DNA from 3 places in the Streptomyces luteoverticillatus genome. Region 3 is predicted to be linked to each of the others. Evidence: riboswitches for the same ligand, from Rfam matches in the RefSeq annotation. Region 3 holds a riboswitch; each other region holds the start of a gene.

Region 1 (4,858 bases), 5.8 Mb from region 3:
GGCCGCTGGGTGGTGGCCCGCAGCGCCGACCTGACCCGCGCGGCCCGGTCCTTCGGCGAGGGCGGCACGTTCGCCGCCCCCGGCGGCGGTGCCACGGCGGAACTCGACGCGCTCTCCCGGGAGCTCGCCGCCACCAGTGCCCGGCTCGCCGAGTCCCGGGAGCGGGAACGCGCGCTCGACGCCTCGCGGCGCGAGCTGGTGGCCTGGATCTCCCACGATCTGCGCACCCCGCTGGCGGGGCTGCGCGCCATGTCGGAGGCGCTGGAGGACGGCGTCGCCGAGGACCCCGCGCGTTACCACCGCCAGATCGGCGCCGAGGTCGACCGGCTGAACACCATGGTGGGCGACCTCTTCGAGCTCTCCCGCATCCACGCCGGCGCCCTGCCGCTGCGCCCGAGCCGGATGTCGGTGTACGACCTGGTGGACGAGGCCCTGGCGGGCGCCGGGCCGCTGGCGCGCGAGCAGGGGGTGAAGCTGGTCGGGGAAGGAGACGGGGACGGGGACGGCGTGGCCGCCGTGCCGGTGGAGGTGGACGGCAAGGAGATGACCCGGGTCCTGGGGAATCTCCTGGTGAACGCCATCCGGCGGACCCCGCCCGACGGCACGGTCGCGGTGGCGGCGCGGCGCGAGGCGGACGCGGTGGTGGTGTCGGTGACGGACGGCTGCGGCGGCATCCCGGAGGAGGATCTGCCCCGGGTCTTCGAGACGGGCTGGCGGGGCTCGGCTGCCCGGACCCGGCCCGGGGGCGCGGGGCTGGGTCTGGCGATCGTCCGGGGCATCGTCGAGGCCCACGCGGGCCGGGCGTCCGTCCACAACGTGCCCGGCGGTTGCCGGTTCGAGGTGACGCTCCCGGCAGCCGGCCCATGAACAACATGAACTAACACCCGCCCCCTGAGCGTCAGCCTGTCGGGCCGCGCCACCCCGTGAAGGGTGATCACGGCCCAACACGCTGACGTGATCAGGGGTCGTGCGTCACGATGCACCCGCCGGGAGAGCGAGCAGCGACGACCGTGGAGCGGGATGGCCCATGTCCGACACCGGAGGCGAGTCAGATGTCGACGCCGACCCCCTGCGCAGGATCGCCGCGGCGATCGAGCGGGAGCGGGATCCCTCGACCCGGACGTGCCTGACCTGCGGCGGCCCGGCCCTCGTGGTGGTGCGGGAGGAGTCGGCCGGGAACAGTCCGCCGGTGATCAGCGCCCGGAAGGCGTGTGCGAACCAGGGCTGTGAGCGCCCGTGACCCCGGCGGCGGCCGTCCGTGCGGCCCAGCGCTGCTCGACCTTGGCGAAGCGCCAGTAGCCGAGGGCGAGGGCCCAGACCAGCACGAACAGTCCGACGATGACGAAACCGACGTTGTCGAGGTTCAGCCCGGAGATCCAGCCGGTGACCGCGTCGTCCAGATCGAGCTTCTCGTGGAGCACGCCCACCAGCTCGATGGTGCCGATGAGGAAGGCGACCGCGATGGAGAGCCCGGTGATGGTGAGGTTGTAGTAGACCTTTCTGACGGGGTTGGAGAACGCCCACTGGTAGGCGAAGTTCATGAACGTGCCGTCGAGCGTGTCGAACAGGCTCATGCCGGCCGCGAACAGCAGCGGCAGGCACATGATCGCGTACCAGGGCAGCCCGGCAGCGGCACCGCTGCCCGCCATGACCATCAGCGTGACCTCGGTGGCCGTGTCGAAGCCCAGGCCGAAGAGGAAGCCCAGCGGGAACATCTGGCCGGGGCGGCTGATGGAACGGGTGAAACGGCCGAGGACGCGGTTCATGAAGCCGCGCGAGTCGAGCTGCTTCTCCAGCTCCGCCTCGTCGTAGCGGCCCTCGCGCATGGCGCGGAAGACCCTCATGATGCCGGCGAGGGCGATGAGGTTGAGGATGGCGATGAGGTAGAGGAAGCCGCCGGAGACCGTGGTGCCGACGACACCGAGGGTCTGATGGGTGGTGGACTCCTCGTTCATCAGCGTCCCGGCCAGCCGGGTGCCGCCGGAGACCAGCAGCGTCAGCAGGACGACGACGCTGGAGTGGCCGAGGGCGAACCAGAAGCCGACGGAGACCGGGCGCTGCCCGTCCGCCATCAGCTTGCGGGTGGTGTTGTCGATGGCGGCGATGTGGTCGGCGTCGAAGGCGTGCCGCATACCGAGGGTGTAGGCGGTGACGCCGAGGCCGACGCCGAAGACCTTGGAGCCGACGGTGTAGTGGTTCGGCACGACCAGCAGGAAGAGCACGCCGAAGGCGACGACGTGGAGGGCGACGACGACGGCCAGCAGGCCGGCGGTCCGCACGGTGTCCTCGCGGCGCCACTGGAAGGCGGGCGCGGACGGTTCCGCGGACGGTTGTGTGGATATGGACATCTTGGGGTGAACGCTCCAGCACCTCGTGGATCATTTCGAGAATGCCGTGGCCGGTCTCCTGGCTTACGGGTGATGGCGTTACCGTCCCGCCTTCCCGGCAGCCGGACGCTGCCAGTGGCTCCGCGCGCCGGGGCACGCGGAAGAGGACGGTCACTCCCCGATCACAGTGGCGAGGGCCGCTCCGGAGTCGGCCCACGAGGGCCTCACCGGTCTTCCCGAACACCACGGCCGGGCAACCATAACGTCCCGGCCGATCCCCGGGGCAAAAATGTGGTACTTGCCATCTCTTCGCAGCAAGGCCCCGACACTTCGCAGGTGATGGACGGGCGGGTCGGCCCGGTGTACGAGTGCAGGAAGACTCCAGGGACGGACGCGAGAGGGCTGAGCGCCAATGGCGGACACGGCAGGGGACGTCGAGCGGAGGCCCGGGGAACCGGGGGAGCCGGTGGTGCCGGAGGAGCGGGCGGCGTTCGTCCGCCGCATCGGGCTGTTCCAGGCCACCGCCATCAACATGAGCCAGATGTGCGGCATAGGACCGTTCGTCACCATTCCCTTGATGGTGGCCTCCTTCAACGGGCCGCACGCGGTCATCGGCTTCGTCGCGGGCGCGGTGCTGGCCCTGGCCGACGGGCTGGTGTGGGCCGAGCTGGGCGCGGCGATGCCCGGCGCGGGCGGCAGTTACGTCTATCTGCGGGAGGCGTTCCAGTACCGGACCGGGAGACTCGTGCCGTTCCTGTTCGTGTGGACGGCGATGCTCTTCATCCCGCTGGCCATGGCCACGGGTGTGATCGGGTTCGTCCAGTACCTGGGCTATCTCTGGCCGGGGATGACGCAGACCCAGGGCGATCTGGCGGGCCTGGGCTTCGTCGTGGTGGTCGTCGGGCTGCTGTGGCGGCGGGTGGAGAGCATCGCGCGGATCACCGCCGTGCTGTGGGGCGTGATGATCGTCTCCGTCGTCCTGGTCATCGTGGCCGCGTTCACCCACTTCAGCCCGGACCGGGCCTTCACCTACCCGGCGGGCGCCTTCGACCTCACGACCGGTCAGTTCTGGCTGGGCTTCGCGGCGGGCCTGACCATCGGCATCTACGACTACGGGGGTTACAGCACCGTCGCCTACATGGGCGCCGAGATCAAGGACCCCGGGCGGACCATGCCGCGGTCCATCATCTACTCGATCCTCGGCATCATGGCCATCTACCTGCTGCTGCAGATCGGCACCCTGGGCGTCGTCGACTGGCGGGAGATGCTGGACCCCGACTCCACGGCCGGCTCCTCCGTGGCCTCGGCGGTGCTGGAGCAGACCTGGGGCAAGGGCGCGGCGGACGTCGTCACCGTGCTGATCCTCATCACGGCCTTCGCGTCCGTCTTCACCGGGCTCCTCGGCGGCTCGCGCATCCCCGTGGACGCCGCGCGGGAGAACGTCTTCTTCCGGCGCTTCGGCGCCCTCCACCCCCGGCTGCGCTTCCCGGTGCTGCCGCTGACGACGATGGGAGTCGTCTCGGCCGTGGGCTTCCTGATCGGCCGTCACACCGACCTGGCGACGATCATCCAGTTGCTGATGGCGGTCATGGTGATCCTCCAGGCGCTGTCGCAGGTGCTGGCCGTGACCGTGCTGCGGCGCCGGCAGCCGGCGCTGCCGCGCCCGTACCGGATGTGGCTCTACCCGCTGCCGAGCCTGGTGGCGCTGGCGGGCTGGCTGGTGATCTACGGCTTCGCGGACCGCAATTCCCCCGGCCGCCATCCCATCGAGTGGTCGCTGGCCTGGGTGGGCGCCGGGTGCGTGGCGTTCACGCTGTGGGCGGCGAAGGAGAAGGTGTGGCCGTTCGGGCCACGGGAGATCAGCGAGGACTACCTGCCCGGCGGGGCCTCGGCGCAGGAGCTCGCGGAGCCCGCGACCGCCGTCGCCGACAGCCCTGTCACCGACGCGGGGGACGACGGTCCGGACCCCGGCACGGACCCCGGCACGGACCCCGGTCCAGACCCCGGCACGGGCCCCGGAGGCGTGGCGCCCACCCCCGCCTGACGGAGCGTCGGCTCCAGCGGCCGGGCCGCCCGGACTCCTGCGGTCCGGCCGAACGGTGATAAAACGGCACCCATGCCTGTGACCACTGCCCCTCCCCCACGCGCCCCCGATGCCCAGCAGCGCAAGCTGCTCTGGCACCGCCTCATATTCGGGCTCTGGTACCGGCCCGTCGAGGTCCTCGACGAGGCGCGGGACCGGAGCGTCTGGGGAGCGGCGGCCTTCCTGTCCCTGCTGTGCGGGGCGCTGGGGACGCTGGCCAACGACTCCTTCTGGGTGCAGTGGGGGGTCAGCCCCCTGCTGGCGCTGGAGGCCATGGCCATCGGCTCGCTGGTGATGATGCTCGCCAGTCTGCTGCTGGGCGCCGCCACCCACGCCATCGCCCGCCGGCTCGGCGGCAACGGCAGGTTCGCCCCCACGGCGAGCCTGTTCGTGGTGCTGTTCTGGGCGAGCGATCTGCCACGGCTGATACTCGACACCTGGCTGCCCG
Region 2 (4,858 bases), 5.8 Mb from region 3:
CTCCTCCAGCGCGCCCCGGTAGCCGCCGGGGTGGTCGGTGGTCTCCGTCGTCACCGGATAGACCAGCGGTTCCTCGATCTGGCCGGGGCGCAGATGGCGTTCCGCGATGGAACGCGCGATGCTGCGCCCGTGGCGGGCGCTGTGGTAGGCGACGACGTCCGCCGAGGCGATGACCTCGACGGCACGGACGGTCAGCAGCGAGGGGTCGCCGGGCCCCAGCCCCACCCCGTACAGCCGGCCGGTGGGCGCGGGCACCGACGTGGGCACCGGCGTGGGCGTCGGCATCGGCACGGTCTTGTCGTTCACTCTTCCTCGCTCGCTATCGCGTTGATCGCGGCCGCGGCCATGGCGCTGCCGCCGCGCCGGCCCCGCACCACCAGATACTCCAGCCCCAACGGGCTCTCGGCCAGCGCGTCCTTCGACTCCGCCGCGCCGATGAAGCCGACCGGGATGCCCAGCACGGCGGCCGGGCGCGGCGCGCCCTCCTGGATCATCTCCAGGAGGCGGAACAGCGCCGTGGGGGCGTTGCCCACCGCGACCACCGCGCCGCCCATCCTGTCGCGCCACAGCTCCAGCGCCGCCGCGCTGCGGGTCGTGCCCATGCGCCGCGCCAGCTCCGGCACGGCCGGGTCGGCGAGGGTGCACACCACCTCGTTGTCCGCGGGCAGCCGCTTGCGGGTGACGCCGCTGGCGACCATGTTCGCGTCGCACAGGATCGGCGCGCCCCCGAGCAGCGCCTCGCGGGCCCGGGCCACGACCCCCGGCGAGTACGCGAGGTCCCGGACCAGGTCGGTCATGCCGCAGGCGTGGATCATGCGGACCGCGACCCGGCCGACGTCGGGCGGCAGCCCGCCGAGGTCCGCCTCGGCGCGGATGGTGGCGAAGGACTGGCGGTAGATGGACGCGCCGTCCTTGTCGTAGTCGAACACTGTGCCCTCGCTCGCTGGGTGATGCATGTCGCTGGGTTCTGCGTGGGGTTGGTCGCCGCCGCGGTGCGCTCAGCCGCGCGGGCCGTCGGCCGGCGTCGTCGTGGGGGGTGGGTTCCGTGCCGCCGTCACGGCCTCCGCCAGGCCGGCGGGGGCGGTCACGGCGACCGTCGCCTCTTCCGCCCCGTGCCGCACGGCGACCCGGTAGCCGTCGCCGGTCGCCAGGACGTCGACCCACCGGCCGCCGGGGTGGCCGCAGCGCCGCTCGCACCCGGACCAGTACACGGGCAGCGTCCCGGGCCCGCCAGGGCGCGCGGCCTCCAGGGAGGCGGTCGCGTCGGCCCGTACATCCGCGAGGGACTTGACGCACCCCGGCCGGCCGGTGCAGGCGCCCGCGCCGTGCCACGGGGAGGCGGCGGAGACGACCAGCCCCGCGTCCCCGAGCCCGGCGAGGCGCGCGGCGGCCACCGGGGCGGTGAGCCCCGGGACGACGACGCCGCGCCAGGGCGTCACCCGGAGTTCGCCGGCACCGTCCTGACCGGCCGTACGGGCGAGGAGCCGCCACTGGGCGGAGGTCAGCCGGCCCAGGGGCGCGGCCACCGACAGGGCCCACCGCCCTCCGGGACCCTCCACCGCGCCGGGGGCGGCCGGGGCACCGAGGGGGAGCGTGGCGCGCGGCACGGGCGCGGAGCCGATGCCGGCCGCCGCCAGCCGGTCCGCGAGCCGCTCCGGGCGCGGCCGCAGCGCGGGGGCCAGCTCGCGGACGCGCCACGCCTTGCCGCCGTTCTCGCGCAGCGCCGCCAGGAACTCACGGGCCGCCAGAACCGCCACGCGCGGCGCGTCCTCGACGGCGACGCGCAGGGCGTCGGGGCCGGTGCCGAAGGAGAGGAGGGCCTGGTGGCCGCCCTCGGTTGCGATCAATGTCACATCGGGTGCGAGGGCGGCGATGTCGCCCCGGCCGTCGTCGAGTCCGAAGAGGAAACGGCCCGAGAGGTTCGTGAGGTCGTCCGACGAGCAGAGCAGGCCGTCGAGTTCCCGAACCCAGGGCCGAATGTCCGCGAAGCCCTTTCCGTCCAGGCCGGACAGGGGGGAAGCCGCGACGTTCCGGATGCGGTCGTGCCGGTCGGAGGGCAGCAGCCCGGCCTCGCGCAACCGGGTGCCCAGGGCGGTGCCGCAGCCGTCGGGGAGGGCGCGCAGCTGGACGTTGCCGCGGGAGGTGAGGTCGAGGTGGCCGTCGGACAAGTCGTCGGCGAGATCGGCGAGTACGTCGGCTTGACGCGCCGTCAGGAGCCCGCCGGGCAGGCGCACGCGGGCCAGTGCCCCGTCGTCCGCGGCGTGCAGCCGCAGCGCGCCGGGGCAGGCGTCGCCGCGTTCGCGACCAGGGGATTCGGGGGGAGTGGACATGGCGGCGAGCATACCGACGGGGGACGAAGTCGGCCCCTCCGGCGTTTGAGGAGCGGGGGTCCGGGGGCAGAGCCCCCGGAAGGAACGTCCTGGCTACTATGACTCTCGCCAGCGACGGCGACAGGGGAGGAAGCCGGTGTGATCCCGGCACGGTCCCGCCACTGTGTGCCCGGCAGCGCGAGCGCGCTGCCGCGGTGAGTCAGGAACTCCTGCCGTCCTCCCACCGCCCGGGGCGCGGACCCCGAGGAAGGCATGCCGTGATCCTGCTTCTGTCGACGTCCGACACCGACCTGCTCAGCGCCCGAGCGGCCGGCGGCCCGGTCCCGTACCGGCTCGCCAACCCCGCCCGGCTCGCCCTCGACGACCTCCCGGACCTGCTGGACGGCACCGACCTTGTCGTCGTGCGCCTCCTCGGCGGGCTGCGCGCCTGGGAGGAGGGGCTCGACCAGCTGCTGGCCGGCCCGCGTCCCGTCGTCGTCCTCACCGGCGAACAGGCCCCCGACGCCCAGCTGATGGAGGCGTCCACCGTCCCCGTCGGCATCGCCGCCGAGGCCCACGCCTACCTCGCCCACGGCGGCCCCGCCAACCTAGAGCAGCTGGCCCGCTTCCTCTCCGACACCGTGCTGCTCACCGGCCACGGCTTCGAGCCGCCGGCCGCCGCCCCCGCGTGGGGCGCGCTGGAGCGGGAATCACGCGGTCTGTTCGGGCCCGTCATCGCCGTGCTCTACTACCGCGCCCACCACATGAGTGGCAACACCGCCTTCGTCGAGGCCCTGTGCGAGCAGATCGAGCGGGCCGGCGGCCGCGCCCTCCCCCTCTACGTGGCCTCGCTGCGCGCCCCTGAGCCCGAGCTGATCGACGCCCTGCGCGGCGCCGACGCCATCGTCACCACCGTCCTCGCCGCCGGCGGCACCCGGCCCGCCGACGCCTCCGCCGGAGGCGACGACGAGTCCTGGGACGCCGGCGCGCTCGCCGCCCTCGACGTGCCCATCCTCCAGGCCCTCTGCCTGACCGGCTCCCGGGAGGCATGGGCGGAGAACGACGAGGGGCTCTCCCCGCTCGACTCCGCCACCCAGGTCGCCGTGCCCGAGTTCGACGGCCGCATCATCACCGTCCCCTTCTCCTTCAAGGAGATCGACGCGGACGGCCTGCCCGCCTACGTCCCCGACCCCGAGCGCGCCGCCCGCGTCGCGGGCATCGCCGTGCGCCACGCCCGCCTCCGCCACATCCCCGCCGCCGAGAAGCGGCTGGCCCTCGTCCTCTCCGCGTACCCCACCAAGCACTCCCGCATCGGCAACGCCGTCGGCCTCGACACCCCCGCCAGTGCCGTCGCCCTGCTGCGCCGGCTGCGCGAGGAGGGCTACGACTTCGGCGACGAGGAGGTGCCGGGTCTCGCGTCCGGCGACGGCGACGAGCTCATCTACGCCCTCATCGAGGCGGGCGGCCACGACCAGGACTGGCTGACGGAGGAGCAGCTGGCCCGCAACCCCGTCCGCATCCCGGCCGCCGACTACAAGCGCTGGTACGAGCGGCTCCCCGCCGAGCTGCGCGAGGCCGTCGAGGAGCACTGGGGCCCGGCGCCCGGTGAGATGTTCGTCGACCGCAGCCGCAACCCCGAGGGCGACATCGTCCTCGCCGCCCTGCGCCGCGGCAACCTGCTGATCCTCATCCAGCCGCCGCGCGGCTTCGGCGAGAACCCCATCGCCATCTACCACGACCCCGACCTGCCGCCCTCGCACCACTACCTCGCCGCCTACCGCTGGATCGCCGCCTCCCGTGAGGACGGCGGCTTCGGCGCCGACGCGATGGTCCACCTGGGCAAGCACGGCAACCTGGAGTGGCTGCCCGGCAAGAACGCCGGCCTGTCCGCCGCCTGCGGCCCCGACGCGGCCCTCGGCGACCTGCCGCTGGTCTACCCGTTCCTCGTCAACGACCCCGGCGAGGGCACCCAGGCCAAGCGCCGCGCCCACGCCACGCTCGTCGACCACCTCGTGCCGCCCATGGCCCGCGCCGACTCCTACGGCGACATCGCGCGCCTGGAGCAGCTCCTCGACGAGCACGCGCAGATCTCCTCGATGGACCCGGCCAAGCTCCCCGCGATCCGCGCCCAGATCTGGACGCTCATCCAGGCCGCCCGGCTCGACCACGACCTGGGCATGGAGGAGCGCCCGGACGACGACGGCTTCGACGACTTCCTCCTGCACGTCGACGGCTGGCTCTGCGAGGTGAAGGACGCCCAGATCCGCGACGGCCTCCACGTCCTGGGCGGCGCGCCCACGGGTGAGGCGCGGGTCAACCTCGTCCTGTCGATCCTCCGCGCCCGCCAGATCTGGGGCGGCACGACGGCCCTCCCGGGCCTCCGCGAGGCCCTGGGCCTGGACGAGTCGGCGGCGACGCGCACAACGGCGGACGAGGCGGAGGCGGAGGCCCGCGCGCTGATCGAGGCGATGGAGGCGGCGGACTGGAACCCGGCCGCCATCCCGACCATTGTGGGCAATCGTCCCGCAGGGCGATGGGGGTCCCCCCTG
Region 3 (4,858 bases):
CCGGGGACGGGGAAGGACTGGGGGAGAGGGACCGGGAGAGGGACGGAAAGCGGAATCGGTCAGGAGACGGGTTCGGCCGTGCCCCGGGCCGAGCGGTCGTGCCCGGCCCGGGGGACGAGCAGCCGTTCGGCCAGGTGCCCGAAGAGCAGCCCGAAGCCCGCCCACAGGACGCCCTGGACGGCGAGGGCCGCGAGGCGGAACCGCCACAGCACGGTGGCCGGGAAGTCCGCGGGCACCTCGTCGACCACGGGCAGCACGGCGTACGCCGCGCCCACCACCAGGACGAACGCCGCCACCGCGACGACGCCTGCCCACCAGCCGCCCAGCCGGGGGACCAGCCCACGGCCCAGGAAGATCGCGGCGACGCCCAGCAGCACACTGAGCACGATCATCAGGAAGTACAGCGCGGTGCGCTTGCCGATGGTGTCCGGATCGCCGACGGACGGCGGATTGGCCGGGTACTTGAGGAACGGCACCACATGGACCACCAGCAGCCCGCCCAGCGAGAGCAGGGCCGCCGTGGCGCGCGGGCCGATCCGGCCGATCCGGCCCAGGGCGACGCAGAAGGCCAGCGCGGCGATGCCGCCGAGCGCCACGCCGTAGACCAGGACGCCGGTCGCCAGCCCCCCGGTGGACTGGAGGGTGCGGCTGACCAGCTCCACGCCGTGGTCGCCGTGGCTGTGGGCCTCCTCGTAGCCGATGGCTCTGTCCACGGACGGCTCACCGAGGAGATAGGCGACGAGGAGGGCCAGGCACCCCGCCGCCAGTCCGGCGAGCATGCCGCGCACCAGGAGCGACCGTACGGAGACGGTGTTCACGAGAGCGACTCCCCGGCCGTCAGTGGCACGGGAAGCCGAGCAGGTGACGTCCGTCGTGGAGCCACTCGTGGACGCTCGCGCCGGAGAGCAGCGAGGTGGCACCCTGCTCGGCGCCGACGAAGTACAGCAGGACGAGCATGAGCACGCCGAAGAACACCGCCCAGGGGGCGATCGCCTTCAGGGATATCGGCGCGATCTCCGGCCGGGCGGACGAGCCGGACACGGGAGCGGCGGAATAGGCCATGACCAAACCTCCTGGGGAAACACGCGTCCCAGAACTAGGGGTTCCCGGACGACTGGAGGCGGGTCTGACTCCCCGGGCGCCGCCGCGCTGCCGCGAACGCCGGCCGGATTCACAGTGGCGCGACCGTGCCGGATTCCCACCGGCTTCCGCCACCCGTCGTCATGTCCACGCGACCGTACCGTTCCGGCCAACGTTGCGCCATGGGGCGGGAGGATGCGCACCGGCGTACAACCCGGCGTGCACGCTCTGGAGCGCGCGCCGGGGCCGCGCCCGTTCCGCTCCTCCGCCGCCCGTGTGTGACCGGTATGTGAACAGCACTGTCCAGCGGGAGACTTCACCGCCTACGCTGGCCGCCGCAGCCGGTTCGCCCTGCCCGCCAGGCAGACGCGTCGCAAGAGGGAACCCGGTGGGAATCCGGGACTGCCCCGCAGCGGTGAGCGGGAACGACCGCCGTCACACGCACTGGGCCCGACAGGGCCCGGGAAGCGACGGCCACTAGGTGTCCGCCCTCGGGCGGACGTGCCCGCGAGTCCGAAGACCTGCCCGCTGCCCGCGCGCGAACGACTCGCGCGCGGAGATCCCGGTGACCCCGAGGGCGGGTCGGCGCGCACGGACGAGCACTCGGCGGCTCGCCCGCACCGACGCGACCCCTCGCGGCCCTCCCGGGATCCAGGAGACGAGCTCGCGAAGGAGAGTTCCGTGACCAGCAAGACCGCAGCCGCGGCAGTCCGGGCCACCGTGTACGGCTACCCCCGCCAGGGACCCGACCGGGAACTGAAGAAGGCCGTCGAGGGGTACTGGAAGGGCCGCGTCACCGCCGGCGCCCTCCACCGGACCACAGCCGGGCTCCGCGCCGCCACCTGGCGCGATCTCGCCGCCGCCGGCCTCCACGAGGTCCCCACCGGCGACTTCTCGTACTACGACCACGTCCTCGACACCAGCGTCATGGTCGGCGCGATCCCCGCCCGCCACCGCGCGGCCCTCGCCGCCGACCCCCTCGACGGCTACTTCGCCATGGCGCGCGGCACCCAGGACGTCGCGCCCCTGGAGATGACCAAGTGGTTCGACACCAACTACCACTACCTCGTCCCGGAACTCGGCCCCGATACCGTCTTCGCCGCCGACCCCGCCAAACAACTCGGCGAGCTCCAGGAGGCGCTGGCCCTCGGCCTCGCCGCCCGTCCCGTCCTCGTCGGACCGGTCACCTACCTCCTGCTCGCCAAGCCCGCCCCCGGCGCCCCGGCTGGCTTCGACCCCCTCACCCTCCTGGACCGGCTCCTGCCCGTCTACGCCGAGGTGCTCGCCGCGCTGCGCGCCGCCGGAGCCGAGTGGGTCCAGCTGGACGAGCCCGCCCTCGTCCAGGAACGCACCCCGGCCGAACTCAACGCGGCCGCCCGCGCCTACCGCGACCTCGGCGCCCTGACGGGCCGTCCGAAACTGCTGGTCGCCTCCTACTTCGACCGCCTGGGTGAAGCCCTGCCCGTGCTGGCCAAGGCCCCCGTCGACGGCCTCGCCCTCGACTTCACCGGCCCCGCCGCCGCCAACCTCGACGACCTCGCCGCCGTCGGCGGACTGCCCGGCAAGCGGCTCGTCGCGGGCGTCGTCGACGGCCGCAACATCTGGATCAACGACCTGACGGCGTCACTGACCACCCTCGCCACCCTCCTCGGCCTCGCCGGCCACGTGGACGTCGCCGCCTCCAGCTCCCTCCTCCACGTCCCCCTCGACGCCGCCGCCGAACGCGACATCGACCCGCGGATCGCCCGCTGGCTGGCCTTCGCCCGCCAGAAGACCACCGAGATCGCCACCCTCGCCCGCGGCCTCGGCCACGGCACCGCCGCCATCGCCGCCGAACTCGCCGTCAACCGCGCCGACCTGGCCCTCCGCGCCGGCTCCGCCCTCACCCGCGACCCGGCCGTCCGCGCCCGCACCGCCGCCGTCACGCCCGCCGACGCCCGCCGTTCCCTGCCCTACCCCGAACGGACCGTCGCCCAGCGCGCCCGCCTGGGCCTGTCCCCGCTGCCCACGACCACCATCGGCTCCTTCCCCCAGACCACCGAACTGCGCACCGCCCGCGCCGACCTGCGCGCCGGACGCATCGACGCCGACACCTACGAGCGGCGCGTCGAGGCCGAGATCCGCGAGGTCGTCGCCTTCCAGGAGAAGGCCGGCCTGGACGTCCTCGTCCACGGCGAGCCCGAACGCGACGACATGGTCGCGTACTTCGCCGAACGCCTCACCGGCTACCTCGCCACCCGGCACGGCTGGGTCCAGTCCTACGGCACCCGCTACGTCCGCCCGCCGGTCCTCGCCGGCGACGTCTCCCGCCCCGAGCCGATGACCGTGCGCTGGACGACCCACGCCCAGTCCCTCACCGCACGCCCCGTCAAGGGCATGCTCACCGGCCCCGTCACCATGCTCGCCTGGTCCTTCGTCCGCGACGACCAGCCCCGCGCCGAGACAGCCCGCCAGGTCGCGCTCGCCCTGCGCGACGAGGTCGCCGACCTGGAGGCGGCGGGCACCGCCGTCATCCAGGTCGACGAGCCCGCCCTCCGCGAGACCCTCCCGCTGCGCGCCGCCACCCGCCCCGGCTACCTGGCCTGGGCCACCGAGGCCTTCCGGCTGACCACCGGCGGCGTCCGCCCGGACACCCAGATCCACACCCACATGTGCTACGCGGAGTTCGGCGACATCCTCCAGGCCATCGACGACCTCGACGCCGACGTCATCAGCCTGGAGGCGGCCCGCTCCCACATGCGGGTCGCGGACGAACTCGCCGGCGCCGGCTACCCCCGGGAGGTGGGCCCCGGCGTCTACGACATCCACTCGCCCCGCGTCCCCGCCGCCGACGAGACGGCCGCCCTGCTGCGCCGGGCACTGGAGGCCGTCCCCGCCGAACGACTGTGGGTCAACCCCGACTGCGGCCTGAAGACCCGCGCCTGGCCCGAGGTCCGCGCGTCCCTGGAACATCTGGTGACGGCGGCGCGCACGATAAGGGAGGAACTCCGCGGCTCGTCCTCGTAAGGCGTGGGGACGGGGTGCCCCGGGTGGTCACCGGGGCACCCCCTCCCCTCGGCGACTGCGAAACTGTCCGCATGGCCGAACTCAACGGAAAGCCCGTTACCCTCGACGACCTCCAGAGCCTCGCCCTCACGAACTACGGGCACTTCACGACCATGCGGATGGAGGACGGCACGATCCGGGGGCTGTCGCTCCACCTGGACCGCCTGGTGCGGGACTGCCGCATCGTGTTCGGCGTCGAACTGGACCGCGACCGGACGCTGCACTACATCCGCAAGGCGGCCGAGGGCGTCACCGGAGTCGCCGGCATCCGGGTCACCGTCTTCGACCCCGCGCTCGACCTCACACGCCCCAGCGCCGCCAAGGACCCCCACATCCTGGTGAATCTGCGCCCCGCCGGCGCCCTGACGCCGCCACCGTTGACAGCGAAGACCTTCACTTTCACCCGCGACAACGCGGAGGTGAAGCATGTCGGACTCCACCCGCAACTCAAGCTCCGCCGCGACGCCCAGCTCGCCGGATTCGACGACGCCGTCTTCGCCGAACCGGACGGCCGCGTCTCCGAGGGCGCCACATGGAACCTCGGCTTCGTCGACCAGCAGGGCACGGTCGTCTGGCCGGACGCCCCCGTCCTTCCCGGCACGACGATGCTGCTGCTCCAGAGCCTCGACGCCCCGAAACAGATCACCGCCCCGGTACGGCCGGCCGACATCCCCGCCATGGCCGCCGCGTTCGCCACGAACGCGTCCATCGGCGTCCGCACCGTCAGCGCCCT

The links. Region 3 has a riboswitch for cobalamin ahead of metE (5-methyltetrahydropteroyltriglutamate--homocysteine S-methyltransferase). Riboswitches for the same ligand answer to the same signal wherever they lie in the genome.
Region 1: it holds a riboswitch for cobalamin, as region 3 does, so the genes downstream of both, EKH77_RS27685 (HoxN/HupN/NixA family nickel/cobalt transporter) here and metE (5-methyltetrahydropteroyltriglutamate--homocysteine S-methyltransferase) in region 3, are expected to answer to the same signal.
Region 2: it holds a riboswitch for cobalamin, as region 3 does, so the genes downstream of both, cobN (cobaltochelatase subunit CobN) here and metE (5-methyltetrahydropteroyltriglutamate--homocysteine S-methyltransferase) in region 3, are expected to answer to the same signal.

The regions. Positions count from the first base shown of each region.
Region 1 covers NZ_CP034587.1:6,225,822-6,230,679, reverse strand. The annotation lists gene EKH77_RS27695 (sensor histidine kinase) at 1-867, shown strand, start outside; gene EKH77_RS27690 (hypothetical protein) at 1,028-1,240, shown strand; gene EKH77_RS27685 (HoxN/HupN/NixA family nickel/cobalt transporter) at 1,194-2,348, opposite strand; cobalamin riboswitch at 2,380-2,590, opposite strand; gene EKH77_RS27680 (APC family permease) at 2,740-4,371, shown strand; gene EKH77_RS27675 (YIP1 family protein) at 4,444-4,858, shown strand, end outside.
Region 2 covers NZ_CP034587.1:6,203,751-6,208,608, forward strand. The annotation lists gene EKH77_RS27595 (precorrin-2 C(20)-methyltransferase) at 1-285, opposite strand, end outside; gene EKH77_RS27600 (precorrin-8X methylmutase) at 303-956, opposite strand; gene cobG (precorrin-3B synthase) at 999-2,330, opposite strand; cobalamin riboswitch at 2,423-2,554, shown strand; gene cobN (cobaltochelatase subunit CobN) at 2,588-4,858, shown strand, end outside.
Region 3 covers NZ_CP034587.1:434,858-439,715, reverse strand. The annotation lists gene EKH77_RS02025 (CbtA family protein) at 60-818, opposite strand; gene EKH77_RS02020 (CbtB domain-containing protein) at 838-1,062, opposite strand; cobalamin riboswitch at 1,459-1,603, shown strand; gene metE (5-methyltetrahydropteroyltriglutamate--homocysteine S-methyltransferase) at 1,762-4,086, shown strand; gene EKH77_RS02010 (aminotransferase class IV) at 4,158-4,858, shown strand, end outside.